2 regions of the Vagococcus sp. WN89Y genome follow, and region 2 is predicted to be linked to the other one. Evidence: predicted binding sites of a transcription regulator. Region 2 holds the regulator's gene; the other holds the start of a gene.

Region 1 (14,826 bases), on a different contig from region 2:
TGAGCCGGATATGCCCATTGTGAAAGTGGGTGCCGAGCTGCTTTATAACTACCTGTTAAAAGGTGGCGTGGAAGTGTATGAGTATTGCCGCCGCCCGCTGCACGGCAAAGTGGCGCTGATGGACGATCACTGGGCGACGGTCGGCTCCAGTAATCTTGACCCGCTGAGCCTGTCGCTGAATCTGGAAGCCAATCTGATTATCCATGACCGGGCGTTCAATCAGACCTTGCGCGAAAATTTACAGGCCATTATCGACCACGATTGTAAACGGGTGGATGAATCGATGGCGCCGAAACGCACCTGGTGGAATCTGGGGAAAAGTATTGTGGTGTTCCACTTTTTACGCCACTTCCCGGCGCTGGTGGGCTGGCTGCCTGCGCATACGCCACGACTGGCGCTGGTGGAGCCGCCGGTACAGCCGGAGATTGAAACCCAGGATCGGGTGGAGACGCAAAATTCGGGGGCGAAACCCTGATGGCAAAATCACACCCGCGCTGGCGTCTGGCCAAAAAAATTCTGACCTGGCTGTTTTTTATCGCAGTGGCAGTGCTGCTGGTGCTGTATGCGAAAAAGGTGGACTGGGAAGATGTCTGGAAGGTTGTCCGCGACTATAACCGCACGGCGCTGCTGAGCGCGGTCGCGCTGGTTATCGTCAGTTACCTTTTGTATGGCTGTTATGACCTGCTTGCCCGCGCGTATTGCGGGCACAAGCTGGCGAAACGCCAGGTGATGCTGGTGTCGTTTATCTGCTACGCCTTCAACCTGACCCTGAGTACCTGGGTGGGCGGTATTGGTATGCGCTATCGCCTCTACTCGCGCCTGGGGCTGCCGGGCAATACCATCACGCGTATTTTTTCTCTGAGCATTACCACCAACTGGCTGGGCTATATTTTGCTCGGCGGCATCCTCTTTACCTTTGGCGTGGTGCAGCTCCCCGCCCACTGGTATATCAATGAAACCACGTTGCGCATCATTGGCGGCGTCCTGTTGTTAATTATCCTGATTTATCTGTGGGGCTGCGCCTTTGCAAAACGCCGCCATGCGACGATAAAAGGCCACAAACTGGTGCTGCCGACGTGGAAATTTGCCGTGGCGCAGATGGTGATTTCCAGCGCCAACTGGATAGCAATGGGTACCATTATCTGGTTGCTGTTGGGTATGCAAGCCGACTTCTTTTTTGTGCTGGGCGTGCTGCTGGTGAGCAGTATCGCCGGGGTGATAGTGCATATCCCGGCGGGTATCGGCGTGCTGGAGGCGGTGTTTATCGCGCTGCTAAAAGGCGAGGATGTGTCGCAGGGAACGATTATCGCCGCGATGCTCGCCTACCGCGTGCTCTATTACTTCCTGCCGCTGTTGCTGGCGCTGGTGTGTTATTTGCTGCTGGAAAGCCGGGCGAAAAAACTGCGGGCAAAAAACGAAAAGGCGATGGCGAAAGGCTGAGTAATACCGTTTGCTCGCGGCAAAAAAATCCCGGCCAGTAGCGCCGGGATTTTATTATGCGTTTAGCGGCGGTTGCCGAAGATGCGCAGCAGCATCAAAAACAGGTTAATAAAGTCGAGGTAGAGGGTCAGCGCGCCGAGGATGGCGTACTTGCGCAGCTGTGAGTGGTCACTGACATTAATTTGCTCGCCCATATTTTTGAGCTTCTGGGTGTCGTATGCCGTCAGGCCGACAAAAATGACCACGCCTGCGTAGGTGACAATCCACATCAGCGTTTCGCTTTTCAGCCAGAAATTAACCAGTGATGCCAGAACAATACCAATCAGCCCCATAAACAGCATGCTGCCCATGCCGCTCAGGTCGCGTTTGGTGGTGTAGCCATACAGGCTCATCGCGCCGAACATCCCGGCGGTCACCACAAACGTCGCGGCGATAGACTGCGCCGTATAGAGCAGCAAAATGCTGGAAAGCGTCAGGCCAGTTAGCGCGGAATAGAGCATAAAAAGCGTGGTGGCGACACCCGCGCTCAGCTTCTGGATAAGCCCGGAGAGCACAAATACCAGCGCCAGTTGTGCGATAATCAGCCCGAAGAAGGTAACGCGGCTGGCGAAGACCATTTGCATTACCGCTTCGCTGCTGGCGGCGTACCAGGCCACAAAAGCGGTCAGTAACAGGCCGCACGTCATCCAGCCATACACCTGCGCCATATAGGTTTGCAAGCCGGTTCGGCTTTGCTGGACTATTGAGTCCGAACGAGGAAAACGGTCCATAATCACTCCTGATCGATGGGAAAACTTCCTATAAGGTTAACACAAATTACCAGCGCTTCGCGGCCTGGCGATCGCTATCGCGCGCTTCCACCCAACGCTCGCCCTGCAACGTTGCTTCCCGCTTCCAGAACGGCGCGCGGGTTTTCAGATAATCCATGATAAATTGCCCGGCCTCAAACGCGCTGCTGCGGTGCGCGCTGGCAACGCCGACGAAGACGATTTCGTCGCCCGGCCAAAGCTCGCCGACGCGGTGATAAACCGTTACCCGCCCCAGCGGCCAGCGGCCGCGCGCTTCATCGACGATTTCCGCCAAAGACTTTTCCGTCATCCCTGGATAGTGCTCAAGGGTCAGCGCGCTGACGCTATCGCCCAGATTATGATTGCGCACTTTACCGGTAAAGGTGACGACCGCGCCATCTTCATCGTGCGCCGCCAGCCAGGCGTACTCGTCTGCAATGTTAAACGCCGCGCGCTCAACGCAAATCCGTGTCTCGCCCATTTCAGCCTCCGGTGACCGGCGGGAAGAACGCCACTTCATCGCCGCTTTGTAAAGGATGGCTGAAATCCACCAGCGTTTGATTAACCGCCGCCAGCAGTTTGCCGTCTTCCAGCGCCAGCGCCCAGCGATCGCCCTGCGCTGCCAGATGCTGGCGCAGCGCCTCTACAGAGGGAAAAACGGTGTCGGTTTGCATACTGTCGCAGCCGACAAGTTCACGCACCTGCGCGAAGAATAAAATGTTAATCATCACTCTCTACCCTGAAATCTCCCGATTTGCCGCCGCTTTTTGCCAGCAGGCGCACCGGGCCGATAGTCATATCTTTTTGTACCGCTTTGCACATATCGTAAATCGTCAGCGCCGCAACCGAAGCCGCCGTCAGCGCTTCCATCTCGACGCCGGTTTTGCCGGTTAAGCGGCAAAGGGACTCAATCCGCACGCGGTTGTGCTCCGGCTGCGCCTGTAACTGCACTTCGACTTTGCTTAAAAGCAGCGGGTGGCACAGCGGGATCAGCTCCCAGGTGCGTTTTGCCGCCTGAATCCCGGCGATCCGCGCCGTGGCGAACACATCGCCTTTATGGTGACTGCCGTCGATAATCATCGCCAGCGTTTGCGGTTGCATGGTAACAAAGGCTTCGGCACGCGCTTCGCGCACGGTTTCTGCTTTCGCCGACACATCAACCATGTGCGCTTCGCCATCGGCGTTAATGTGGGTCAGTTGCGACATAACTTACTTCTTCAGATGAGGATGGAAATTACACGGGCGCGTGCGGGCGTCCAGTTGCGGGGCAATAATGTTTTCCCACGCGGTGCGGCACGCTTTGGTGGAACCCGGCATGGCAAAAATCAGCGTTTTGTTGGCAATGCCCGCCACCGCCCGCGATTGCAACGTCGCGGTGCCAATCTCTTCAAAAGAGAGCATGCGGAACACTTCGCCAAAACCGGCTATTTCGCGATCGAACAGCGGCAGCAACGCCTCCGGGGCCTGATCGCCCTCGGTTAAACCGGTGCCGCCGGTTATCAGCACCACCTGCACATCATCGCTGGCAATCCATGCAGACACCTGGGCGCGAATGGCGTAACGGTTCTCTTTGACAATGGCTTTGCCCACCAGCTGATGCCCGGCCTCGTGGGCCGCATCACGTAGATAATGGCCGGACGTGTCGTCTTCTTCACCACGACGGTTCGATACCGTCAAAATCGCTATCCTTACCGGGATAAACTCAGCGCTAACCTGGCTCATGTCACTCTCCTTGCGGCTTAGCCGCCGATATATGAAAGGTTTTGCGTAATGCCGGTGTCGCCCTGATGCAGGAAGTGCGTCTGCTTTTTATGGGTTAAGGCCTCGGCAATACGCTGCTCCAGCATCGGTTGCTGCGCGTCCGTTTGCAACAGATCGCGCAACGCCACGCCGCCATCGCCAAACAGGCACAAATGCAGCTTGCCGGTAGACGACACGCGCAGACGGTTACAGCTGGCGCAGAAATCTTTTTCATACGGCATGATAAGGCCTATCTCGCCGGTGTAATCCGGGTGGCAAAAAACCTGTGCCGGGCCGTCGCTGCGCTGGCGCAACTGATGGATCCAGCCACGCTTAAGCAGCTCATCGCGCAATACCATGCCTGAGAGATGGTGCTTGCGGAACAGTTCGCTGCCCTCGCCGGTTTCCATCAACTCGATAAAGCGTAACTGGATAGGGCGTGATTTGATCCACGCGAGAAAGGTGTCAAGCTGGTGATGGTTCACGTCGCGCATCAGCACGGTGTTGACTTTGACTTTGGCAAAGCCCGCCGCGAACGCCGCATCGATACCGTCCATCACCTGACGGAATTTATCCTGCCCGGTGATAGCGTGAAACTGGCGGGCATCGAGGCTATCGACACTGACGTTAATCGCAGTCAGCCCGGCCTCACGCCAGTGGGCAACGTCACGCGCCAGGCGATAGCCATTGGTGGTGACGGCAATCTGGCGAATGGCGCTGTTTTCATGCACGGCGGCAATGATATCGGTAAAATCGCGACGCAGAGAGGGTTCGCCGCCGGTCAGGCGCACTTTTTCCGTGCCCATCGCGCTGAAGGCGCGGGTCACCCGGCGAATTTCATCGACGCTGAGGAAGCCTTTATTGCTCACGCCGCCCGGTTTGTAGCCGTCCGGCAGGCAGTAGGTGCAACGAAAATTGCACACATCGGTGATCGACAAACGTAAGTAGTAGAACTTACGCGCGAACGCATCAGTAAGTTGTGAAGCCATGTACACCTTTCCAAATACGGGAGATGCAGTCATTTCTTCCTGCACCCTGGTGACGGTATCGCCACGGCCAGAGCACCCTATTTTTCAACGTAGGCACCAAGGCTTGAGTGTATGTCCCTGGGTTTTTCGGATAATTATCCGAAATACATTAGGGTTAAGTTATCAGTAACACTAAGATTGATTAAGCGGATAGTAGCGCGTTCAGCACCCTTTCGCCAGAATCAATATCGCTATATAAAATCGTATATAGCGACATGATCGTGCACTTTCGCTACAGAGTACGTGAAACATCTGTTTTTGCTTTGATATGTGTCATTTTCCGCTGTTCGCGGCATCGTCTTTTGGTGGTATTTACGCTACCGTAGCGCGATAAATATTTATAAGGAATGATTATGCGTAATCGCACACTTGCAGACCTGGATCGTGTTGTCGCGCTTGGCGGCGGGCATGGCCTCGGGCGTGTGATGTCTTCTCTTGCCTCGCTGGGATCACGGCTTACCGGTATTGTTACGACCACGGATAACGGCGGCTCTACCGGGCGCATCCGCCGCTCGGAAGGCGGTATTGCCTGGGGTGATATGCGCAACTGTTTAAACCAGCTGATCACCGAACCGAGCGTGGCGTCGGCGATGTTTGAGTACCGTTTTGGCGGTAATGGCGAACTTTCCGGACATAACCTCGGAAATTTAATGTTAAAGGCGCTCGACCACCTCAGCGTGCGGCCTCTGGAAGCGATAAATTTAATTCGTAACTTATTAAAGGTGGATGCTTTTCTGATCCCGATGTCAGAGCAACCGGTTGATTTAATGGCAACAGACAGCGAAGGGCATACGGTTTATGGCGAGGTCAATATCGACCAGCTTCATGCGCCGGTGCAAAATTTAATGCTGTCACCGCCCGTTCATGCCACGCGCGAAGCGGTTGAGGCGATTGCCGAGGCCGATCTGATTGTTATCGGGCCTGGCAGTTTTTACACCAGCCTGCTGCCGCTGTTATTGCTTGAGGATTTGGCCCAGGCGCTGCGCCGCACGCCCGCGCCGGTGGTGTATATCGGTAACCTGGGCCGTGAGCTAAGCCCGGCTGCGGCCAGCCTGACGCTGGCGGATAAGCTCGCGATTATGGAGCAGTACGTCGGTAAAAAAATCATTGATGCCGCCATTGTCGGGCCAAAGGTTGATGCCAGCGCGGTGACAGACCGGCTGATTATCCAGGAAGTGCTGGAAGCCAGCGATATCCCCTATCGCCATGACCGCAAGCTTCTGCGCGCGGCGCTGGAAAAAGCGGTGCAACAATTAGGGTGATACCCCGGCGAGTGACTGCCCCCTCGCCGGGCATTTCTTAACATCTTAAGGTTGTCTTAAAAAACCCCTGTCAGCATAGCGGTATTCTATGTTGAGACAGGTCATTGTATGTTCCGTTTTCCCCGGCCAGCCCTGAGCCGTACTGCATTTATTTCTCTGTGTGCGCTTTTTATTGCGCTGGCCCTGAATGTGGCATTCTATCGCCAGGCATTCAGCTTATTACCGGTAAATTCTTTGCATAACGCGCTGGTCTTTCTCTCCATGCCAGTGGTGGCTTTCAGCGTAATTAATAGTGTGTTATCGCTGGCCGCTTTCCTGCGTCTCGATAAAGTGGTTGCCAGCGTATTTATTATCGCCAGCGCCGCCGCACAATATTTTATTATGACCTTCGGAGTGATCATCGATCGCTCGATGATCGTTAATATCCTGGATACCACACCGGCAGAAAGCTTTGCCCTGCTGTCAGGCAAACTGATATTAACGCTGTTATTTACCGGCGTGCTGCCGGTGATTATTGTCTGGTGGATAAAAATAAAACCCGCACGCAGCACATTGCGCAGTATTCTTTCGCGTGTTGTCAGCCTCTTTATTTCTGCGCTGCTTATCGCGCTGGTGGCGCTGCTGTTTTATAAAGATTACGCCTCGCTGTTTCGTAATAATAAAGAGCTGGTGAAATCCCTAAGCCCGTCCAATACTATTGCTGCATCTTTGTCATGGTATTCCCACAATCGCATGGATAATTTGCCGCTGGTACGCTTAGGGGAAGATGCCGTACAGCGCCCGGAAATGCGTAATGGCCCGCGTAAAAACCTGACCATATTAATTGTTGGTGAAACCTCCCGGGGGCAAAATTTCTCTTTAGGCGGCTATGAGCGGGAAACGAACCCGCGCCTGAAACAGGACAAGGTGATTTATTACCCCAACACCACCTCCTGCGGCACGGCCACGGCGGTGTCGGTTCCTTGTATGTTTTCCGGTATGCCGCGTGCGCATTACGACGACAGTCTGGCGCATCATCAGGAAGGATTGCTGGATATTGTTCAACGCGCGGGTATTCAGGTGTTATGGAATGAAAATGACGGCGGGTGTAAAGGCGCGTGCGATCGCGTGCCGCACCAGGATATGACGCAACTGAATTTGCCAGGTTACTGCATTAATGGCGAGTGCCAGGACGAGGTATTATTTCACGAACTGGCGCAGTATATCGATACATTGCACGGCGACGGCCTGATTGTATTACACACTATTGGCAGCCACGGACCAACCTATTACAACCGCTACCCCAGGGAATTTCGCCGGTTTACACCGACGTGCGATACCAATGAAATCCAGTCCTGCTCACGGGAACAATTAGTTAATACTTATGACAATACGATTTTATATGTCGACTATATTGTTGATAAGGCGATTAAATTATTGCAATCGAAGCAGGATAAATTTACCACCAGCCTCGTGTATCTCTCCGATCATGGTGAGTCGCTTGGGGAAAATGGCGTCTATTTGCATGGGCTGCCTTACGCTATCGCCCCCGAAGCGCAAACCCACGTGCCGATGCTGCTCTGGCTGTCTGACGATTACCAGAAGCGTTACGGGGTGGACAGTCAGTGCCTGCAAAAACAGGCGCAGGCACAGGCTACGTCGCAGGATAATCTCTTCCCGACAATGTTGGGTATACTTGGCGTCAGCACGAAGGTCTATCGTGCCAGTGAGGATTTATTAACACCGTGCCGGGAGCAGGCAAAATGAAAATTCTGGTGATTGAAGACGATGCCCTGCTGTTGCAGGGGCTCATCCTGGCCATGGAGAGTGAGGGCTACGCCTGCGACGGCGTGGCGACGGCAAAGGAAGCCGCGCTGTGCCTGGCTGCAGGCCACTATAGCCTGATAGTGCTTGATTTGGGCCTGCCGGATGAAGACGGCCTGCATCTGCTGGCGCGGCTGCGCCGGGAAAAATATACCCTGCCGGTGCTGATCCTGACCGCCCGCGATACCCTGGATGACAGGGTTGCGGGCCTGGATACCGGTGCGGATGACTATCTGGTGAAACCGTTCGCGCTGGACGAACTGAATGCCCGTATTCGCGCGCTACTGCGCCGCCATCATAACCAGGGCGATAACGAAATCACCCACGGCGATCTGCGCCTTAACGTCACGCGCCGCCAGGCGTGGCTGGGGGAGCAACTGCTGGAGTTGACGCCCAAAGAGTACGCCCTGCTTTCGCGCCTGATGTTAAAAGCCAACAGCCCGGTGCACCGGGAAATTCTCTACAACGATATTTACAACTGGGATAACGAGCCTTCCACCAATACCCTGGAAGTGCATATCCATAACCTTCGGGACAAGATAGGCAAGTCCCGCATTCGCACCGTGCGCGGCTTTGGCTACATGCTGGTGCAGGCGGCGACAAGGGATTGCACGTGATGACGCTGTTCCCCTTCAAAAGCAGAAGTATGCGCAGCCGCCTGCTGCTGACCATCGGCGGCATTCTGGTGTTTTGCCAGTTAATCAGCGTGTTCTGGTTGTGGCATGAGAGCGAAGAGCAGATCCAGCTTCTGGTCGAAAGTGCTGTCACTGAACACAACAACCACAAACAGATTGCCCATGAAGTCCGCGAAGCGGTCGCCAGCCTGCTGGTGCCAAGCCTGCTGATTGTGGGCCTGGCCTTGCTTATCTGTATGCAGGCGGTGAAAACCATCACCCGACCGCTTTCAGAGCTGCAACGCGAGCTGAATAAGCGCACGCCGGATAACCTGCACCCCATCACCCTGCACAATAGCGTGAGCGAAGTCGAGGCGGTCACCTCATCGATTAACGAACTGGTTTCACGCCTGACCCTGACGCTGGAGCGGGAGCGCCTGTTTACCGCAGACGTTGCGCATGAGCTGCGCACGCCGCTCGCCGGGCTGCGCCTGCATCTGGAGCTGATGGCAAAAAGCAACAAGATCAATGTGGAGCCGTTAATTCAGCGCCTCGATCAAATGACGGAAAATATTGGTCAGCTGCTGCAACTGGCCCGCGTCGGCCAGTCGTTCTCCGCGGGCAGCTACCAGCAAGTGATGCTGCGCAACGATGTGCTGCTTCCCCTGCGTGACGAACTGGAGACTATGCTTGCCAGGCGGGAGCAGCGGCTGGTGCTCGCACAAACCCAGGACATGGCGGTATCCGGCGATGCCACGCTGCTTCGCGTACTGGTCAGAAACCTGGTGGAGAATGCGCACCGTTATAGCCCGGCAGGTTCGACTATCCATGTGCTGCTGGAGCAGGGTGACTCGCCGGTGCTGGCGGTGGAAGATGAAGGGCCTGGCATAGATGAAAGCCGCAGCGGCGAGCTGAGCAAAGCGTTTGTGCGCATGGATAGCCGCTACGGAGGGATCGGGCTTGGGTTGAGCATTGTGTCGCGCATCGCGCAGTTACACAACGCCCAGTTCTTTTTGCACAACCGCCAGGATGCATCCGGCGTGCGGGCATGGGTGAAATTTCACCCTGCCCTGCGCCAGCTTAATAGCTCAGCACCCAAAGATGACTAAAGCCAATAACAATCGCCAGAGCAAATGTAACGGCAAAGAACTCACGAAATTTAAATTGTTGCATCACACTACCTCCACTTAACTGGAGGTAGTGTGCCCGGCGAATATTAAGGGAACATTAAGCAAGGCTCAGGAGGCGGCGATAAACAACTCGCGCAGTTGATGCAGCTGATCGCGCACGCTGGCAGCCTCTTCGAACTCAAGGTTTTGCGCATGCTCCATCATCTTGCCTTCCAGCTCGTGGATTTTCTGTTGCAGCGCTTTCGGAGAGAGCGCCAGCTCGGCGGCTTCCACCTGCGCAGGCGTGCGGGACTTGCCGCGCCCTTTCGCACGCGTCTTCGCCAGCCCCTCGCCCAGCGCCAGAATATCCACCACTTTTTTGTTCAGCCCCTGCGGCGTAATGCCGTGCTCTTCGTTATAGCGCTGCTGTTTCTCGCGGCGGCGTTCGGTTTCGCCAATCGCCTTCGCCATCGACGGGGTGATTTTATCACCATAGAGAATGGCCTTGCCGTTTACGTTTCGCGCCGCACGGCCAATGGTCTGAATAAGCGATCGCTCGGAGCGCAGGAAGCCCTCTTTGTCAGCATCAAGAATCGCCACCAGCGACACCTCCGGCATATCCAGCCCCTCGCGCAGTAAGTTGATGCCGACCAGCACATCGAACTCGCCAAGACGCAAGTCACGGATGATTTCCATACGCTCGACGGTATCAATGTCCGAGTGCAGATAGCGCACCCGCTCGCCGTGCTCCTCCAGGTACTCCGTGAGGTCTTCCGCCATGCGTTTGGTCAGCGTCGTCACCAGCACGCGTTCGTTAATTGCCGCGCGTTTGCGGATTTCCGACAGCAGGTCATCTACCTGAGTCGCCACCGGACGCACCTCAATCACCGGGTCAAGCAGGCCGGTCGGACGCACCACCTGATCGACAACGTCTTCACCGGATTTTTCCAGCTCGTAATTGCCCGGCGTTGCCGAAACATAAATGGTTTGCGGCGCCAGCGCTTCGAACTCTTCAAATTTCAGCGGGCGGTTGTCCAGCGCCGACGGCAGACGGAAACCATACTCCACCAGCGTCTCTTTACGCGCCCGGTCGCCGCGATACATTCCGCCGATTTGCGGGATAGTGACGTGGGACTCATCGACCACCAGCAGACCGTCTGCCGGGAGGTAATCAAACAGCGTCGGCGGCGGCTCGCCCGGCCCGCGCCCGGAGAGATAGCGGGAATAGTTTTCGATCCCGGAGCAGTAGCCCAGCTCGTTCATCATCTCCAGATCGAACTGGGTGCGCTGGCTGAGGCGCTGTTCTTCCAGCAGCTTGTTGTTTTCCAGCAGCGTTTTACGGCGCACGGCCAGCTCATCTTTTATCTCCTCCATCGCCTGCACGATACGCTCGCGGGGCGTGACGTAGTGCGTTTTCGGATAGATGGTAAAGCGCGGGATAACGGACTCAATATGCCCGGTCAGCGGGTCAAACAGCGACAGACGCTCAACTTCTTCATCGAACAGCTCCACGCGCAGCGCCAGGTCATCAGACTCCGCCGGGAAGATATCGATAACCTCCCCGCGCACGCGGAACGTGCCGCGCTGGAACGCCTGATCGTTACGCATATATTGCAGCTCCGCCAGGCGGCGCAGGATCGCGCGCTGATCGATAATCATGCCTTTGGTCAGATGCAGCATCATTTTCAGGTAGAGATCGGGGTCGCCCAGACCGTAGATAGCGGACACCGACGCCACCACCACCACGTCGCGGCGCTCAAGCAGGGCTTTGGTGGCCGACAAACGCATCTGTTCGATGTGCTCGTTCACCGACGCATCTTTTTCAATAAAGGTGTCCGAGCTGGGGACGTAGGCTTCCGGCTGATAGTAATCGTAGTAGGAAACGAAGTACTCCACGGCGTTCTCCGGGAAGAACTCTTTCATCTCGCCATACAGCTGCGCGGCCAGCGTTTTGTTCGGTGCCAGCACCATCGTCGGGCGCTGGAGATCGGCAATCACGTTCGCGACGGTGAACGTCTTCCCTGAACCGGTAACACCCAGCAGCGTCTGGTGTGCAAGGCCGTCTTCCAGCCCTTCCTTGAGGCGACGTATAGCTTCAGGCTGATCGCCGGAAGGACGAAAAGCGGAATTCAGTTTGAACGGTTTACTCATGAACGGCTACCTGGTGAAGGAATGAGCGGGCAGGTAACCTATTTTACTCACCAGCGTGACTTTTGCCAACCTGTAATACTGGATGAAAAAACAGTGGCGTCTACGAAAATTTGTACTAAGTACGGCCCTCACGGCGATTAGCTTCTGAAATTTACGCTCCGGCCAGATAAAAACGCCCCGCTTTAGGGTTATCCCCAGAAATTTTCCTGGATTAACATTTGTCAAGCACGCGTTTGAAAGTTTTGTGGCAGCCGGTGACACTTTTCTTACAGGCATTGATTTTATTTAACGTGTTGATTTAAAAAACAAAATATAAAAAGCTGTGTTTCGCGTCAATTCAGACGCAGGCCGCGCAGTTGCTCGCTTGTAGCACGTTTTCTAACTCTAATGCACAAGGTTATCCACAGGAATAGTGGATAACTGCCGCCAGGCCGGACTGCCAGCCTTCCGCCAAATTCCTAATTTACCTGGCGAAGCGGCGCACAAAAAAAATTTATTGATTCTTTTTGCTACCGATCCGGGAAAACAGCGCCGGATCGGCTTGCGATCCGCCTCACAAATTGTTGCTTTAATGCACCACCATTCGCCACGGTAGCACTGGCAAAGTGCAGCATTTTATTATTTGATCCGCTTTTCATCGCGCCGCAGGGCGATCTTCTACTGGTTATGTCCGAAAAAACCGTCTTTTGCTCACAATGGCAAGCCTTTTGCACATCATTCCTGTCAGCCTGACCCCAGTGAGGAGTGAATCATGTTGAGCTTGCGTGCAGTCAATCAGTTCTACGGCGATCGGCATATTTTATGGAACGTGGATCTCGATTTACTTCCCGGTGCCTGTACGTCAGTCATCGGCTTGCCCGGTATGGGTAAAACCACGCTGATTAACTGTATCGCGGGATTTCTGCCGGTGGAGAGCGGCAGCATCATCTGGCAGGAAGACGGTGAAATCGCGCAGGATTTGCACCTGATGCAGGCGGCTCACCGTAGCGCGCTGGGCATTGGATATGTGCCGCAGGACCGGCGCATCTTCTCGCAACTGACCGTGGAGGAGAACCTGCATATCGCGGTCCTCGCAGGCGGCGATGCGGGCAACAGCCTGCGCCAGGATATTTATGACCTGTTGCCGGAGCTGTATGCGCTGCGCAAAGCGAAAGGCGCGGAACTGGCCGACGATCTGCAACAGCAGCTGGCCGTGGCGCGGGCGCTGATGACCCGCCCACGGCTGTTGATCCTCGATGAACCGACGCGCGGGCTGGGCCAGGCGTTTATCCATAAGCTGGGTAACTTAATTGTGCGGCTGAATCAGGAGTTCGGAATGACTATCCTGCTCGCCGAAGAACGCCTCTCCTTTATCCGGCGAGTCACGGATCGTTTTTATCTGCTGCACCGGGGGCGCAACGTGGCCGAAGGCAGCATTAAGCAACTGGACGACCCACGGCTTCTGCAATGGATGACGCCGGAGCCAGCACGCTAAGATCCAGGTAATGACCCAGCGTCTCCTGTTCCGCCGCCTGGCCAAGCCAGGGGATCTCGCCAATGCACGGTGCCGGTAACATGCGCCGCAAGGTCGCCAGATACTCCGCGTGCCGCTTGCCCGGCACCTGCACATCGTTGGCTATCCAGCCTGCCAGCCGAAGCCCTGCCTGCAAAACGGCCTGCGCGGTGAGCACCGCATGGTTAATACAGCCCAGTTTCACCCCAACCACCAGGATGACCGGCAGGCGCTCCTGGGTGACCCAGTCGGCAAAGGTCAGCGTCTCTGAGAGCGGCGTAAACCACCCGCCAGCACCTTCCACCAGTAGCCACTCGGCCTGGGCTTCCAGCGTGCGTAACCCGGCAGACATCACGGCAGCCTCAATGGCAACGCCCGTCTGTGCGCTGACAATGTGCGGCGAGGTGGGTTCTTCGAAGGTGAACGGATTAACCGTCTCATAGGCCAGCGGCAGGCTGCTGTTACGCTGTAGCGCCAGCGCATCGCTGTTACGCAGCCCTTGTGCGGTCATCTCACTGCCGGACGCCACCGGTTTGTAGCCTGCGCTGCGTAACCCACGTAGATTCGCCGCCTGTAATAAGGCGCAGCTGGCGACGGTTTTACCCACTTCGGTGTCCGTTCCGGTCACAAAATAGCGCTCAGTCACGGGTGATTACTCCCCAAAAAAGATGATAGGTCAGCGGGCATTTGCCCTGCTGTTGCGGCCAGGCCAGCTGCAAGCGCTGCAATGCGCCGCGTGTCAGCCCTTTTTGCCTGCCCGCGTGAAGGTGTGTCGCGCCGATACCTTTCAGCGAGCGCAGCGCGCTGGCGGCATCATCAAAGCAGAGCGTGACGCGCTCAGTCCCCTGACGCAGCCGAAAACCGTGCAGCGCCTGCCCGATGGCCTGCGGCGTTAAAAAACGGTTGGCATGCGGGCGGTCATCAACCGCGCGCCAGGCCTGGTTGAGTTCCGGTAACGAGGCGTCCACCAGGGTGGTAAACGCCACGCTGCCGCCGGGCTGCGTCACGCGGTATAACTCGCTGATGGCCTGGCGCAGGGAGTCGCACCACTGCACCGCCAGGTTGCTCCACACCAGCGAATAGTGGCTGCCTGCCAGGGGCAGCGCTTCAATATCCCCCGCCACGTAGTGCTGCGCGCTGTGCCGCTCGCGCGCGGCGCGCAGCATCGGCGCAGAGAGATCGAGCGCCGTCACTTCGCTGCCCTGCTCACGCCAGTAACGGCTCATCGTCCCCGGCCCGCAGCCTGCGTCCAGCACCCGCGCGGGCGTTTGCGCGCCGAGCTTCGCCAGCAGCAGATCCGCACTCAGGCGCTGCAATGTGTCGTGCTGCGCGTAGCTCTGCGCCGCGCGACCAAAGGCGGCGGCCACCGCCTGTTTATTCACCGCCATGCAGCGCCTCC
Region 2 (14,826 bases):
GGTAACGCCTCCGGGCCAGTCACCGGGGTGAATCTTGGCATTCTGAATCAAAAAGGTTCGCTCTACGCCACGCGCCCCTCGCTCAATGGCTATGTCACTAACCGCGCGGAGCTGGAAGAAGCCAGCAATGAGCTTTTCTCGCTGATCGCCAGCGGCGTCATTAAAGTCGATGTCGCGGAAAACCAAAAATTTGCCTTAAAAGATGCGCAACGCGCGCATGAAACGCTGGAGAGCCGGGCAACACAAGGTTCCAGTTTGCTGATCCCGTAAAAGATTAGGGCTTCCCGCAGGAAGCCCGTTCTTTTTTTGTTCGGCTGCATTGTAGGGTACAGCGCGATGAATACATTACGTTGAGATAGTGCCAGATTTAATAAGCATATCCTACGTCGTTATATGCAATATACCGGGAAATGTTTCAAGGTTGTGACGAAACACGCATCCTTTAATAGCGCCAGCGGTCATTTCGCGACCAGCGCGGCACCCTCGGTTCTTTGATTGCGCGAACCACCCAGACAACAGCAACCGCCAGCAAAAGCCAGGGTAACAGTTTGATCATCAAGGCGAATAAACCGCCCACAAACATCACCACCGTGGCAACGACCAGCGCCGCCAGAATGCCAAACAGGGAAATCCCCGTCACCAACAGCATGATAAAAAAGCCGATAATAAAAAGTAGTTCCAGCATGTCTCTCTCCCCGGAAAATAGCTCTTTCTTTTCCTATACAAGAAACGTGCCAGTTAGCGTTGATTGATTTAAAACGGAAAAGTCCCGCAGCACGCAACGGGACAGAGTGAATTTGACGACTTTTTGGTGAATTTTAACGATCGCGCGCCACTAAACTCAGCGCATGCTCAACCACCGCCACATCGGCGCCGGGTTTGTGCGCGTTTTCGCTTAAGTAGCGACGCCACTGGCGCGCGCCCGGAATCCCCTGGAACAGGCCGAGCATGTGCCGGGTAATATGGCCCAGATAAGCGCCCTGGCTCAGCTCGCGCTCAATGTAGAGGTACATCGCCCGCACCACGGCGACCGGGTCGGCATCGGCAACGCTCGCGCCATAAATTTCCCTGTCGACCGAAGCCAGAATGCCAGGGTTTTGATACACCTCGCGCCCCACCATCACGCCATCCATATGCGCAAGATGCGCTTTCGCCTCATCGAGAGATTTTATGCCGCCATTAATCGACATCGTTAGCTGCGGGAAATCGCGCTTCAACTGGTAGACGCGTGGATAATCCAGCGGCGGAATCTCGCGGTTTTCTTTCGGGCTAAGGCCGGACAGCCAGGCTTTGCGCGCATGGATAATAAAAGTGTCGCACTCCCCTTTACCGGCGACAGTACCGATAAAGTCGCACAGGAATTCATAGCTGTCGCGTTCATCGATGCCGATACGCGTTTTCACCGTCACCGGAATAGAAACCACGTCACGCATCGCTTTGATACAGTCAGCCACCAGCTGAGCTTCACCCATCAGGCACGCACCAAAGCGCCCGTTTTGCACCCGGTCAGAGGGGCAACCCACGTTGAGATTTACCTCATCATAGCCACGCGCTTCGGCGAGTTTGGCGCAGTGCGCCAGCTGTGCCGGATCGCTGCCGCCAAGCTGCAACGCCACCGGATGTTCTTCTTCGCTGTAAGCCAGGTAGTCGCCTTTACCATGAATAATTGCGCCGGTCGTCACCATCTCGGTGTAGAGCAGTGTGTGGCGCGATAACAAGCGTAGAAAGTAGCGGCAATGCCGGTCCGTCCAGTCAAGCATAGGCGCAACGCTAAACCGGCCATTCCAGTAGGCGTCAGATATTACGGGTTTGGCAGGGGTTTGCTCAGCGTTCGTCATTTCAGAAATACCGTACATTTATAGAAAATGGAGTCTGCGTATCTTACCGCCCAAAGCCGCGTCGTCAGGCACCAGCACCACGATAAGACAATAAGGATTTATTGTATCACAACCGACCCGGCGCCCTGTTTAAGACATTTTTTACCTTGTTGCTCTTCCGCTCTCGTCTATATTTTGAACAAGTTGTACCTATGGAAGACGAGGAACAAGGAGTGGTCTTCCCCTTTAACAGAAACACGGAGTGAATATGTCTAAACCTTATGTTCGTCTGGATAAAAATAATGCTGCCGTTTTGTTAGTGGATCATCAGGCCGGTTTATTATCGCTGGTCAGAGATATCGATCCGGATAAGTTTAAAAATAATGTCCTGGCATTAGGGGATCTGGCTAAATATTTTAAACTTCCCACCATTTTAACCACTAGTTTCGAAACCGGCCCGAACGGTCCATTGGTGCCGGAACTTAAAGAGCAATTTCCTGACGCGCCTTATATCGCTCGCCCTGGCAATATTAATGCGTGGGACAATGAGGATTTTGTGAAGGCGGTAAAAGCAACCGGGAAGAAACAGTTGATTATTGCCGGTGTGGTGACGGAAGTTTGCGTCGCTTTCCCTGCGCTGTCGGCAATTGAAGAAGGTTTTGAGGTTTTTGTGATAACCGATGCCTCAGGCACGTTTAATGAAATCACGCGCCATTCTGCATGGGATCGCATGTCCCAGGCGGGTGTGCAATTAATGACCTGGTTCGGCGCAGCCTGCGAGCTTCACCGCGACTGGCGTAATGATATCGAAGGGTTGGGCACGCTGTTCTCCAACCATATTCCTGACTACCGCAACCTGATGACCAGTTATAATACGCTGACCCAAAAATAAGGCGAGAAACCGGAGGCTCTGCGCCCCCGGTTTATTTTTTAGAAAGTCACTTTCACCTGAGCGCCCGCCCCCCAGGTTTCGTCTTCGCCGACCAGCCCCATTAAATCAAGGTGTACGCGGTTAAAGGGCGCAAACCCCACACCGCCGGTAAAGACGTTTTTATCATCCCCTTTGACATCAGCGCGATAACCGGCACGCACGGCCAGCCAGCTCAGCGGGCGCACTTCTGCGCCAACACCCACATACTGAGAATCTTCTTCGCTCTTAAAGCCCTTCGTCGCGGTTAAATCACCGTCGGCGCTCAGCGTGACCAGATCGTTATGCCACGCCACGCCAGCCGTCACGACCGGGCTGATTTGGTAGGTATCTTTATAACTTACGATGTCGCCCGTTCTGCCGTTCTCAATGAGGATCTCTTTGCTATCGATATCGCGGGAGATCAGGTTCTGACCCGTCAGACCCACCGTAAAATTCTCACTTAAATCAGCGGCTAAACCCACATCGATGTTAAAGCCAGTGTCATCGGTACGATAGCGGCTACTGTTCCAGTCACCGCTGTCGTAATCATAAATCGAGGCGGTGTAGTTATAGACCCAGGTTTTTTGCAGCTTCGGCGTTACCCCCACTGATAATGGTACCCCGCCGACATCAAACTGGCGCGCCATCGCAATCCCGAAGTCCGTGACGATAGCCGCACGACCGGAAGCAGTAGAGTTCAGGTTTTTGGTTATCTCCCGGCTACCGTCCGGCGATAGCGCGGCGTTTAAGGCTTCACTGGCTGCAACAACCGTGCTGTTTTGAATACTCCGCAGGTAATCAATATCTTGCTGATCAACAGAGGAGCTGACGCGCGCGTGCGCATAGCCTTTCGTCACAAAAGCAACTGAGAGCATATCATTTGGAATGCTGACGGCTATCCCTGCGGCGGCTTTTGCCTGTGCTGTTTTGCCCCGCAAGAAATCCAGCTCATCCGCCAGATCCTTTGCGGCGCCCTGGAAGAGATTCACCGTGCCAATAGGATCAGCGACGATCTGGCCCGGCGTCAGGCTATCAACCACGTCACTGTAGTTATCGATCTTGTCACTGATATCGTCGATTTCATCGCGCAGATTATCCTTATCGGTAATTTGCGCCTGAATGCTCGGCAGAATAATGGTTATGTCATCTTCCGGCTGCGCTTTTGCCAGCAAGGCCGGGTTGATTAAGGCACCGCTACCATAGTCTGCCGATGCAACGCCGGTACCGCCCATCGCATCATTACGTGCTTCCGCCCAGGTATTGGTTGCTCCAGCTTCATTGACAGCGAAAAAGGAGACAGCGATAGCAACCACCGACAATCTGAATGTTTTTTTCACAGTTTGCGTCTCATAATCAAATGATTTTTAAGCCTGTTTGCCACCACAAAAACAGGAATGCTCTATTGCTGTGAATAACTCAAAAATAACTAAACGTTCTGCACACGGATGAACGGGCAGAATCATTTTTTATGGTAATGACACACATTATTTATAGAAGACGTTATAGGTTTCGTGAATAAAACCATTCAAAAGAGATCGTCAGACGCCTATTCGGTGTTTCTGACAGGGCATGATAAAGTGTATGTTTACCGTCCTTTGAATCGAGATCGCCTATGGATAAGACCACTTCGCAAGAGATGTTAGCGCAGGCTGAAAAGCTCTGTGCCCAGCGCAATGTGCGCCTGACTCCCCAGCGTCTGGAAGTTTTGCGACTGCTGAGCCTGCAACAGGGCGCAATCAGCGCATATGATCTGCTCGATTTGTTGCGCGAAAGCGAGCCGCAGGCCAAGCCGCCAACCGTTTACCGTGCGCTGGATTTTCTGCTGGAGCAGGGTTTTGTCCATAAAGTCGAGTCGACCAACAGCTATGTGCTGTGCCATCTGTTCGACCAGCCGACACACACGTCCGCCATGTTTATTTGCGACCGTTGTGGCTCGGTAAAAGAAGAGCAAGCTGAAGGGGTGGAAGATATTATGCATGCGCTGGCAGCAAAGCGCGGCTTTGCTCTGCGTCATAATGTCATTGAAGCCCACGGCTTATGCGCCGCCTGTGTAGAAGTGGAATCATGCCGCCAGCACGACCATTGCGAGCACGATCATACTATTCAGATAAAGAAAAAGGTCAGATAAAGAAAAAGGCGCGTTAGAGGTTATTACAGCAGGATAATGTATCGCGCAGAGAGATTAGCGCGGGTCTTGAGGGTGGTACATCCTTGTACCTTCGGGTAGAAATACACACATTGAGGGGGAGCGCTGATTACCAGCGGTAATCGTTCCGTGTTTCCCAGTCCCCAACTTCTTTCTCCGCCTGGTCTTTTGCGTAACCGTAACGCTCCTGGATTTTACCTACCAGCTGGTCACGTTTACCTTCGATAACGGTCATATCGTCATCGGTGAGTTTGCCCCATTTCTCTTTAACTTTACCTTTGAACTGTTTCCAGTTACCGCCGACTTCGTCTTGATTCATCGTTGACTCCTTATCGTTCGGTTAAGAAATTACGTTCTGTTTGCTGAACGTACAGATAAGTGTAGTTAAGGATTTTGCCTTTCGGTTTATATTCGGAATATATAACCATAGAAGGGAACGAAGTCAGGGGAAAGCGAGGCGTGAAACCCACCATAACGAGGCCAGATAAGGTGGATTGGCTATCAGGAAGGGTTAGTTAGCGCCTGCAAACCAGCTGCCTCTGCGCCAGTGACGCCGCCACAGCCAGGCCAGCGTTAGCCCACGCAGCGCGAGAAAAACCGCCAGAGCGAGCCATAGCCCGTGATTGCCGAGCGCAGGAAGCGTGAATAATGTCAGCGCAAAGCCAGCGGCAGCAACCGCCATGCTGTTGCGCATCTCTGCTCCCCGCGTCGCGCCGACAAACATACCGTCCAGCAGATAACACCACACGCCCACCAGCGGCAGGATAACTTGCCAGATCAAATAGTGGTCGGCCAGCAGCTGCAGCTCCGGCAGCGAGGTAAGCAGCGCAATAATACGCTTGCCTGCCAGCGCATAAACAGCGGAAAAGGCCAGCGCCACAAGCAGGGACTGACGACATGCCGCCCGCCAGACCTGCATAAGTTCGCTGCCATCCCGTGCGCCATAAGCCCGCCCGGAATGGGCTTCGACAGCATAAGCAAAACCGTCCAGCGCGTAGGCGGTGAACGTCAGGAACATCATCAGCACGGCGTTTGCAGCAACCGTATCCGCCCCCAGCCGCGCGCCAAACACGGTGATGGACGCGAAGCAGAGTTGCAGGAGCAGCGAGCGCAGCATGATGTCGCGGTTTAGCGCCAGCAAACGCCGGACTCCACCGCGCCATGCGTTTTTCAGCATAGCTACTGGGATCTTACGTAGGGACAACACGCGCCATACCATCAGCAAACCGATAGCAAAAGTGACATACTCGGCGATGGCGGTAGCAAGCGCCGCGCCCTGCACATTCATATGCAGCCCCATGACCAGCCAGACATCCAGCACAATATTGAGCACATTGCCCACCACCAGCAAAATGACCGGCGCACGCGCATACTGCACGCCCAGCAACCAGCCGAGCAGGACAAGGTTGCCCAGCGATGCCGGTGCGCTTAGCCAGCGGATATTCAGAAAGCGCCGCGCCTGCTCCAGCACAGCGTCGCTGCCGCCGGTAATATGCAGCGCCAGATCGATAAGCGGCGCGCGCAGCAGCACAATCAGTACGCCAGCGCCCAGCGCCAGCAGTAAGGGCTGCACCAGCGCACGTAAAAGCGCCGGTGCGTTATTAGCGCCGAATGCCTGCGCCGTCAGACCGGTTGTGCTCATGCGCAGGAACAGCAGCAACATAAACAGAAAGCTGGTTGCCGTTGCGCCAATGGCAACACCGCCGAGGTACACGGCGCTGTCGAGATGGCCGATCACCGCCGTATCCACCAGACCCAGTAGCGGTACGGTGATATTGGAGAAGATCATTGGCAGGGCAAGCCGCCACAGGGCTTTATCGGATGCGGTTAAAAACGCCATGGCATCACAATCAGGTCAGGGAATACGTTTTACGCTGCGGAACCTGAAACGGTGCCGCAGCAGAGAAGAGAGGCGTTACAGCCATTCGCCATTGCGGATGACGCCAACGGCCAGCCCTTCAATGGTAAAGTTTTGATCGCGCAAGTCGACGACAATCGGGGAAAACTCGGTGTTTTCCGGCAACAGTTCGATAGTGTTACCCTGCTTTTTCAGTCGCTTAACGGTGACTTCATCTTCGATGCGCGCCACGACCACCTGGCCATTACGTACATCCTGAGTTTTATGCACCGCCAGCAAATCGCCGTCCATAATACCGATGTCTTTCATCGACATACCGCTAACGCGCAAAAGGAAATCTGCGTGCGGTTTAAACAGCGCCGGATCGACCTGGTAGTGCCCTTCGATGTGCTGCTGCGCCAGCAACGGCTCACCCGCCGCAACGCGGCCAATCAGCGGCAGCCCGGCGACTTCTTCTTCCACCAGCAGGCGAAGCCCGCGTGATGCGCCGGATACAATTTCGATAACCCCTTTACGCGCAAGCGCTTTGAGGTGTTCTTCAGCCGCATTTGGGGAACGGAACCCCAATTGCTGCGCGATCTCCGCACGCGTCGGTGGCATACCTGTCTGGGAGATGCGATCGCGGATAAGATCGAACACCTCTTGCTGCCTGGCCGTTAATGCTTTCATTCCGCCCCCTGGGTGTATATACAGTTATGCTGTGAGTATATACAGTTAAAGGTGATTTTGGAATCAAATTTAAGTAAAAAACCAGGGCGTTATCTCATTCTGGAAGCATTATCGGAAATGTGACCACAAAAGCGTGACCCAGGTGAATAACGCGAGCAGGATAGACATCAGCACCGCTGCCGAACCCATATCTTTCGCGCGGCCAGAAAGTTCATGGTATTCAGCGCCAATGCGGTCGACCACCGCTTCGACGGCGCTGTTGAGAATTTCTACAATCATTACCAGCGACACGGAGCCAATCAGCAGCACGCGCGTAATAGCGTCGACATCCAGAAAGGCCGCGATAATAATGGCCAGAACGACCGCTACGCCTTCCTGGCGGAATGCCGCTTCATTGATCCACGCGGCACGGATGCCCTTCCAGGAATAACCTGCCGCTTTGATAATCCTTGTTAATCCGGTGGTATTATTGGCCATACACGAACCTTTTTTATGTAAATATGCGTCAATGTCTATGTTAGCGTGCTGAGGTACAACAGAAATCATGTGCGCTTTCTGATATTCTTGCCGCGCAATGGCACTATTAACCAGAGGCTTTACATCCTTTATGTCCGGCTGGCCACGAATTTACTACAAATTACTTAATTTACCATTAAGCGTGTTGGTAAAAAGTAAGTCGATACCTGCAGAACCTGCACAGGAACTTGGTCTCGATACATCACGCCCTATTATGTACGTACTGCCTTATAACTCTAAGGCAGACCTGCTGACATTGCGCGCGCAATGTCTGGCTCACAGTCTTCCCGATCCGCTGGAACCGCTGGAGATAGACGGCGCTTTGCTGCCGCGTTTCGTGTTTATCCACGGCGGCCCGCGCGTATTCACCTATTACACGCCGAAAGAAGAGTCCATCAAACTGTTTCACGACTACCTGGATTTACACCGTAGCCATCCGGATCTGGATGTGCAGATGGTGCCGGTATCGGTGATGTTTGGTCGATCGCCCGGGCGCGAGAAAGGCGAAGTCAATCCGCCGTTGCGTATGCTCAACGGTATTCAGAAATTCTTTGCCGTCTCCTGGCTTGGCCGCGACAGCTTTGTGCGTTTCTCACCGCCGGTGTCGCTGCGCCGCATGGCAACCGAGCACGGGACGGATAAAATCATCGCGCAGAAACTGGCTCGCGTGGCGCGTATGCATTTCGCCCGCCAGCGTCTGGCTGCCGTTGGCCCGCGCCTGCCGGCCCGTCAGGATCTCTTTAATAAGCTGCTCTCTTCCAAAGCAATCGCCCGCGCGGTGGAAGACGAAGCGCGCAGTAAGAAAATCTCCCATGACAAGGCACAGCAAAACGCAATTGCGTTGATGGAAGAGATTGCGGCCAACTTCTCCTATGAGATGATCCGCCTGACTGACCGTATCCTCGGCTTTACCTGGAACCGGCTCTATCAGGGCATCAATGTGCATAACGCTGAGCGTGTGCGCCAGCTGGCTCATGACGGGCATGAAATTGTGTATGTGCCCTGCCATCGCAGCCATATGGACTACCTGCTGCTCTCTTATGTGCTCTATCACCAGGGGCTGGTGCCGCCGCATATTGCTGCCGGTATCAACCTGAACTTCTGGCCCGCCGGGCCGATTTTCCGCCGCCTCGGCGCGTTCTTTATTCGCCGTACTTTTAAAGGCAACAAACTCTACTCCACGGTGTTCCGCGAGTACCTGGGCGAGCTATTTAGCCGTGGTTATTCGGTAGAGTACTTTGTCGAAGGCGGTCGCTCGCGCACCGGGCGTTTGCTGGACCCGAAAACCGGCACGTTGTCGATGACGATTCAGGCGATGCTGCGCGGCGGTACGCGCCCGATCACGCTGGTGCCTATTTACATCGGCTACGAGCACGTGATGGAGGTGGGGACGTACGCGAAAGAGCTGCGCGGTGCAACGAAAGAGAAAGAGAGCTTCTTGCAGATGGTGCGCGGCCTGAGCAAGTTACGTAACCTCGGCCAGGGGTATGTTAACTTTGGCGAGCCGATCCCGCTGGTTAACTACCTGAACCACCATGTACCGGAGTGGCGCGAATCCATCGATCCGATTGAAGCCATTCGCCCGGCGTGGCTGACGCCGACGGTGAATAATATCGCCGCGGATTTGATGGTGCGTATCAATAACGCCGGTGCGGCCAATGCGATGAACCTGTGCTGCACGGCGCTGCTGGCTTCCCGCCAGCGTTCACTGACTCGCGAGCAGTTGACGGAACAACTGGAGTGCTATCTCTCATTGTTGCGCAATGTACCTTATTCGCCTGATTCAACGGCTCCGGCGGTCAGCGCCAGCGCGCTTATCGACCACGCGCTGCAAATGAATAAGTTTGAAGTCGAGCAGGATACTATCGGCGAAATCATTATTCTGCCGCGCGAGCAGGCGGTACTGATGACGTACTATCGCAACAATATCGCCCATATGCTGGTGCTACCGTCGCTGATGGCGGCGATCATCACTCAGCATCGCGCTATCTCACGAAGCGAAATGCTGCGCCACGTTGAGCTGCTCTACCCGATGCTGAAAGCGGAGCTGTTCCTGCGTTGGGATAAAGCAGAGTTGGCTGAAGTGCTGGAAAACCTCAGTCAGGAGATGCTGCGCCAGGGGCTTATCACGCTGAAAGACGATCAGCTGTGCATTAACCCGGCCCGCTCGCGCACGCTGCAACTGCTGGCGGCAGGCGCGCGTGAAACGCTGCAACGCTACGCCATCACCTTCTGGCTGCTGAGCGCAAACCCGTCGATGAACCGCAGCACGCTGGAGAAAGAGAGCCGCACGCTGGCGCAGCGCCTGTCGGTGCTGCACGGCATCAACGCGCCGGAGTTTTTCGATAAGGCGGTATTCAGTACGCTGGTGTTAACGCTGCGTGATGAAGGCTATATCAGCGACAGCGGCGATGCCGAACCGTCGCAGACCCTGGCGGTTTACCAGCTGCTGGCGGAGTTGATTACCTCCGATGTGCGTTTGACGATTGAGAGCGCTACGCAGGTGGACGCGTAAAGAATCAGCCTCTCCCGCAAGGGAGAGGCTGTATTACAAAGCTCAATGCAGGTAGCTCACCGCCAGGCCTAAAAACAGCGCCAGTCCCACATAATTATTATTCAAAAACGCTTTAAAACAGGCGCCGCGCTCGCGGCCAGCAATCAGCGTTTGTTGATAGGCAAACAGCGCACCAGCAATCAGCACCGCTGCGTAATATCCCGAGCCTAACTCATTCAGCCAGCCGATAGCGGCCATCAGCACCAGCACCGCAACCTGCAAAATACCGATGATCAGCTTGTCATGGCGACCAAAGAGGATCGCCGTCGATTTGATGCCAATCTTCACATCATCATCGCGATCCACCATGGCATATTGCGTATCATAAGCCACCGCCCACAAAATATTGGCCAGGAACATAATCCAGCAGCTCAGCGGCACAGACTCGCTGACGGCGGCAAAAGCCATCGGGATAGACCAGCCGAACGCCGCCCCCAGCACGACCTGCGGCAGATGGGTGTAGCGCTTCATAAACGGATAGATCCAGGCCAGCGCCAGCGCCGCGACCGAGAGCAGAATGGTCATCGTATTAAGGGTCAGCACCAGCGCGAAGGCGACGAGCACCAGTACCACAAACAGCGCGCGCGCTTCGTTTTCCGTGACTGCGCCGCTCGGCAGCGGTCGATTCGCCGTGCGTTTCACATGTCCGTCGAATTTACGGTCGGCATAATCATTTACCACACAACCCGCTGCACGCATCAGCCAGACACCGGCAACAAACACCAGCAAAATCCACAGCGGCGGTACGCCGGGCGTGGCAACCCATAGCGCCCATAACGTTGGCCATAACAGCAGCAACGCACCGATTGGTTTGTCCGTACGCATAAGCCGGTGATAAGCCAGCAGCTTATTCTGCGTGAGACTCCACTCCATTTTATCTTCCTCTTAGTACAACGGCGACGCGGGTAAAAACAGTTCTGTCAGCATAAGCGGCTTTCCCCCCAAACGCAGGCGGGAGCGGCGCCCCCAAAGCTGCTCATAACGACCAATATCAATAAAATCTCGCGTAAGTGTAGAAGAGGTAAAGAGGTAACGCCCGAGCGGCGTTTTCCCCAGTTTTTGCAGCGCCATCTCCGGGCCGCTCAGGGTTGACTCCGGCACCACGGTGCGCCCGGCAAGCCAGGGCTCATCATCAGCACAAAGAATGATTTCCCGCAGCCAGTAGCGCGGCTCCTCGGGCAATAACGCGCGCTCTGGCGTGATAAATTCAGCCGTCACAAACCCTTCCTGAATAAGCTTAACGGTGACCTTTTTGCCTTGTTGCTCAAAGCGTTTGGTCATTGAATCTTCCAGCAACAGCCAGTCGAGTAGCTGCGGTTCCAGCGCGGGGATTGCGTCAAAATAGCGCAGCGCACGTAACTGCGTAAGCGCAGGGTGTGACATGCCTAACCTCCGGTACATAACGTAGCATTATTGTATCGCAGAACCGGCGGGCAAGTGCGGGGAAGTTTGCAACAGCGCAACAGAGATGTAACAGGGTAAATTATTGAGGTAAAAAGGGTGCGCCGACTGGCGCACCAGTTGTTGCAAAATCAGCATTGTGGGGAGACTGTCACCCCTTGCCTTTTACACTGCTGATAAACGTGGAGCGCGCGGTTTTTGAACCGAGACGCTCTGCTTCATCCAGTAATCTCAAAGCCTTATCTACATCGCCTTTGGCAACGGCTTGTTTGATGGCCTGGTTAAAATAGCTTTCCGTATCGTTGAGCATCGGCTCGCTTTTCGCGGCGGGTGCAGGAGCCGGGGCTGGCGTAGTCGTTGCTGCGACAGGCGCGGCGGTATTACCCACCACTACCGGCCCTGCGCCGGAAGAGCCAAACAGCGGGCCGACCAGCACGCTGGAGCTGGTGCTGGTTTTCACTTTCAGGTTGACTACGCCATCGATAACGTGGCGCGCGATCGGGTCAGGAATAGACGGTACGGCATTGCCGACACCTTTGGCGTAAGCTTTTGCCGGATCAAGCAGCGTGGTGGTGTTTTGCAAATCTTTGTCGGTGGTAAAGACCAGCACGTAAAGTTTTTGCTGGCCCAGCGCGGGCGTCAGACGCATCACGCCTTCCAGTCTGTCTGCCGACAGAACGCCGGGTTCCTGGTAGGTAAAGTATTCGCTGGGGAAGAAAGCAGATGGCGTCATGTTCTCATCAAGAATAAGCACATTCGGCGCAAATACACCGCTTTTTTTGTTGACATCGCTGGAGAGCGTCAGGGACAGCTCGCCTACATTGGCCGGCACGCTAAAAGCAGCGACAGGGCCTGCAATGCCCGGCACATTCACGCGTTGCCCGGCGGTCGCCAGGGAAACAGTTTGCGTTTTTGAGGTGTTTACCGGTGTCCAGCTTAACTGCTGCAAGGCATCGCGCGGAATGCTCGGCGCGGCGCTGGTATTTTGTGGAACGATATTAACATCCGCAAACGTGATACCCGGTACGCTGGCGAGCAGGCCCGCCGTCATGCACAGGGCGATGAGCGTTTTTTTCATTTTCATAGTTATCACCTTTGTTATGCGAAGCAGCGTTAGCCAGGCAATAGCGCGCTGTTCAAGGGTCGAGGGGCTTGCGCCCCTCTTTTTTGGTCACTACGCGGTAAAAATTGATTACCACCAGATTTCCATCTGGGCGCCGAAGGTCCATTCGTCGCTATCGCCACGGCCGAACTTCTCGCCGCCGGTACCATTGCGGGTTGCCAGCGAGTAGTCAACGTTGGTGCTGGGATTACCGTTGTAGTTGTAGCCCCATTTTTCATCCCATTTGGCATAGGTGGCGAACACACGAATAGCCGGGCGAGACCAGATGCTGTCGCCAGCCTGCCATTGCTGAGCAAGGGTGATTTTGTACTGATTGTTGGTGTCGTTAGTGCGCTGGGATTTCACGTTGTCATAGCCCACTTCCAACAGGGTGCTCATGATCGGTGTCCATTTGAACATCGGGCGCACACCAACAGTCCACCAGCGGGTACCGTTGTTGTTATCCCAGTCGATATCCTGATACATACCGACGTACATCAGATCCCAGCGCTCGCCCAGCGAGATAGCACCGTGGTCGAGGATACGCAGCAGGTGGCCGTTATTGTTGGCGTTATAAGCAGCAATGTTGCGAGCAACATTAGAATCAATACCGACACCAGAGCCCTGGGACAAGCCTTTACCCTGGGAAGTCAGCGCATCGGTCGCATACTGCACAACGAATTTGTTATAACCTCCGAGCATGCTCTGAACGTGCTCGGCAGTGAACATCCAGCCATCTTTGGATTTGGTGTCATTAAACAAATACTGGCCATCACGCTCGTTAGCGCGGCCATAGTCCACGCCTAATTCAAGCTTACCGTCTGGGTTAGTGTTTAATTCAGCTAAGCGCACATCGAAAACATCGTTGGCGGTTTTTTCGGTGTAATCATAGATGGAGTTGCTGGCGAAAGTCGCAGAACCACCGGCTTCTGTAGAGCGTGTCGCCGCAATAGATAGCTTACCAAAGCCCAGGTCTACGTTTTCCAGACCGGCACCAGGACCAGAAATATCCCAGTAGTAGAAGTCAATCATATGCACGTCATGACGCTGGTAGAAGCGCTTACCGGCCCACATAGTCGAACCTGGCAGCGCGTCAATCAGGTTTTTACCCTGCACGTTGGCTTCACGAAACGCCGGGTCGGTTGCTTCCCAGTCATTTTGTTGTGCTACGGAGTACGCCACGTTAGTGTCGAAGTAGAAGCTTTTATCGCCCTCTTTCCACACTTCCTGACCCAGTTTTAATTCTGCATAGGTTTCGCATTCGTTACCCAAGCGGTATTTTGCGCCCGCACCGGTGGCCTGGAAGCATTGCTGCTCGCCGCCGCTGCCGGTCCAGCCGATGCCGGAACGTGCGTAACCTTTGAAATCAACGGCACCTGCCTGAGCAGACATAACGCCCGCTGCGATGGCGATAGCCAGTGGAAGTTTGCGCAGAGTAATCATCGTTCTATCTCCTGAGATCATTGCTTTTCTTTTTACACGCCACCTTTTGCGCCGTGTCCTCGTTGGCTGCGTTTCACTTGCCGCCGTGCCACCGCACGAAGAGAGCTGTGTAAGTTTGTGGAATGCTTAAACGCCCGGCTCTTTATGTAACCGGCGGCAGGCGGAGCCATCTTCACGGAACAGATGGCAGCGCTCCGGCGGTAAACCGATAGCGAATGTGGCACCCTCTTCTACCAGCACTACGTCAGTCTGGCGGTACACCAGGTTTTGACGTATTGCGGGGATCTGGATATGGATTTGTGTTTCATGACCAAGCTGTTCTACGACCTGAACTTCGCCTTCCAGCGTGACATCCGCGATATCACACGGCAGCAGGTGCTCCGGGCGGATGCCCAAAGACATATTGGCGC

Evidence for each region. The regulator LexA, encoded in region 2, represses DNA repair genes until DNA is damaged. The targets are predictions, from matches to a motif close to CNAACANNTGTTNG.
Region 1: the regulator LexA is predicted to act here: its motif matches at 12,158-12,171, upstream of uvrB (excinuclease ABC subunit UvrB).

What each region holds. Positions count from the first base shown of each region.
Region 1 is NZ_JBQPOM010000018.1:65,905-80,730, forward strand. Features, by position in the region: gene clsB (cardiolipin synthase ClsB) at 1-475, shown strand, start outside; gene ACTU3N_RS06240 (lysylphosphatidylglycerol synthase domain-containing protein) at 475-1,440, shown strand; gene ACTU3N_RS06245 (Bax inhibitor-1/YccA family protein) at 1,503-2,210, opposite strand; gene moaE (molybdopterin synthase catalytic subunit MoaE) at 2,257-2,709, opposite strand; gene moaD (molybdopterin synthase sulfur carrier subunit) at 2,711-2,956, opposite strand; gene moaC (cyclic pyranopterin monophosphate synthase MoaC) at 2,949-3,434, opposite strand; gene moaB (molybdenum cofactor biosynthesis protein B) at 3,438-3,950, opposite strand; gene moaA (GTP 3',8-cyclase MoaA) at 3,968-4,957, opposite strand; molybdenum cofactor riboswitch at 4,945-5,079, opposite strand; gene yvcK (uridine diphosphate-N-acetylglucosamine-binding protein YvcK) at 5,350-6,258, shown strand; gene eptA (phosphoethanolamine transferase EptA) at 6,367-8,004, shown strand; gene pmrA (two-component system response regulator PmrA) at 8,001-8,678, shown strand; gene pmrB (two-component system sensor histidine kinase PmrB) at 8,678-9,784, shown strand; gene uvrB (excinuclease ABC subunit UvrB) at 9,914-11,935, opposite strand; gene ACTU3N_RS06300 (ABC transporter ATP-binding protein) at 12,687-13,409, shown strand; gene bioD (dethiobiotin synthase) at 13,351-14,073, opposite strand; gene bioC (malonyl-ACP O-methyltransferase BioC) at 14,066-14,815, opposite strand; gene bioF (8-amino-7-oxononanoate synthase) at 14,802-14,826, opposite strand, start outside.
Region 2 is NZ_JBQPOM010000066.1:42,128-56,953, reverse strand. Features, by position in the region: gene ACTU3N_RS19075 (quinone oxidoreductase) at 1-270, shown strand, start outside; gene pspG (envelope stress response protein PspG) at 443-685, opposite strand; gene dusA (tRNA dihydrouridine(20/20a) synthase DusA) at 819-1,838, opposite strand; gene ycaC (isochorismate family cysteine hydrolase YcaC) at 2,086-2,709, shown strand; gene traF (conjugal transfer protein TraF) at 2,748-4,064, opposite strand; gene zur (zinc uptake transcriptional repressor Zur) at 4,340-4,855, shown strand; gene ACTU3N_RS19045 (CsbD family protein) at 4,983-5,192, opposite strand; gene dinF (MATE family efflux transporter DinF) at 5,385-6,713, opposite strand; gene lexA (transcriptional repressor LexA) at 6,789-7,400, opposite strand; gene ACTU3N_RS19030 (diacylglycerol kinase) at 7,509-7,877, opposite strand; gene plsB (glycerol-3-phosphate 1-O-acyltransferase PlsB) at 7,975-10,431, shown strand; gene ubiA (4-hydroxybenzoate octaprenyltransferase) at 10,474-11,343, opposite strand; gene ubiC (chorismate lyase) at 11,356-11,853, opposite strand; gene malM (maltose operon protein MalM) at 12,023-12,955, opposite strand; gene ACTU3N_RS19005 (maltoporin) at 13,064-14,416, opposite strand; gene malK (maltose/maltodextrin ABC transporter ATP-binding protein MalK) at 14,543-14,826, opposite strand, start outside.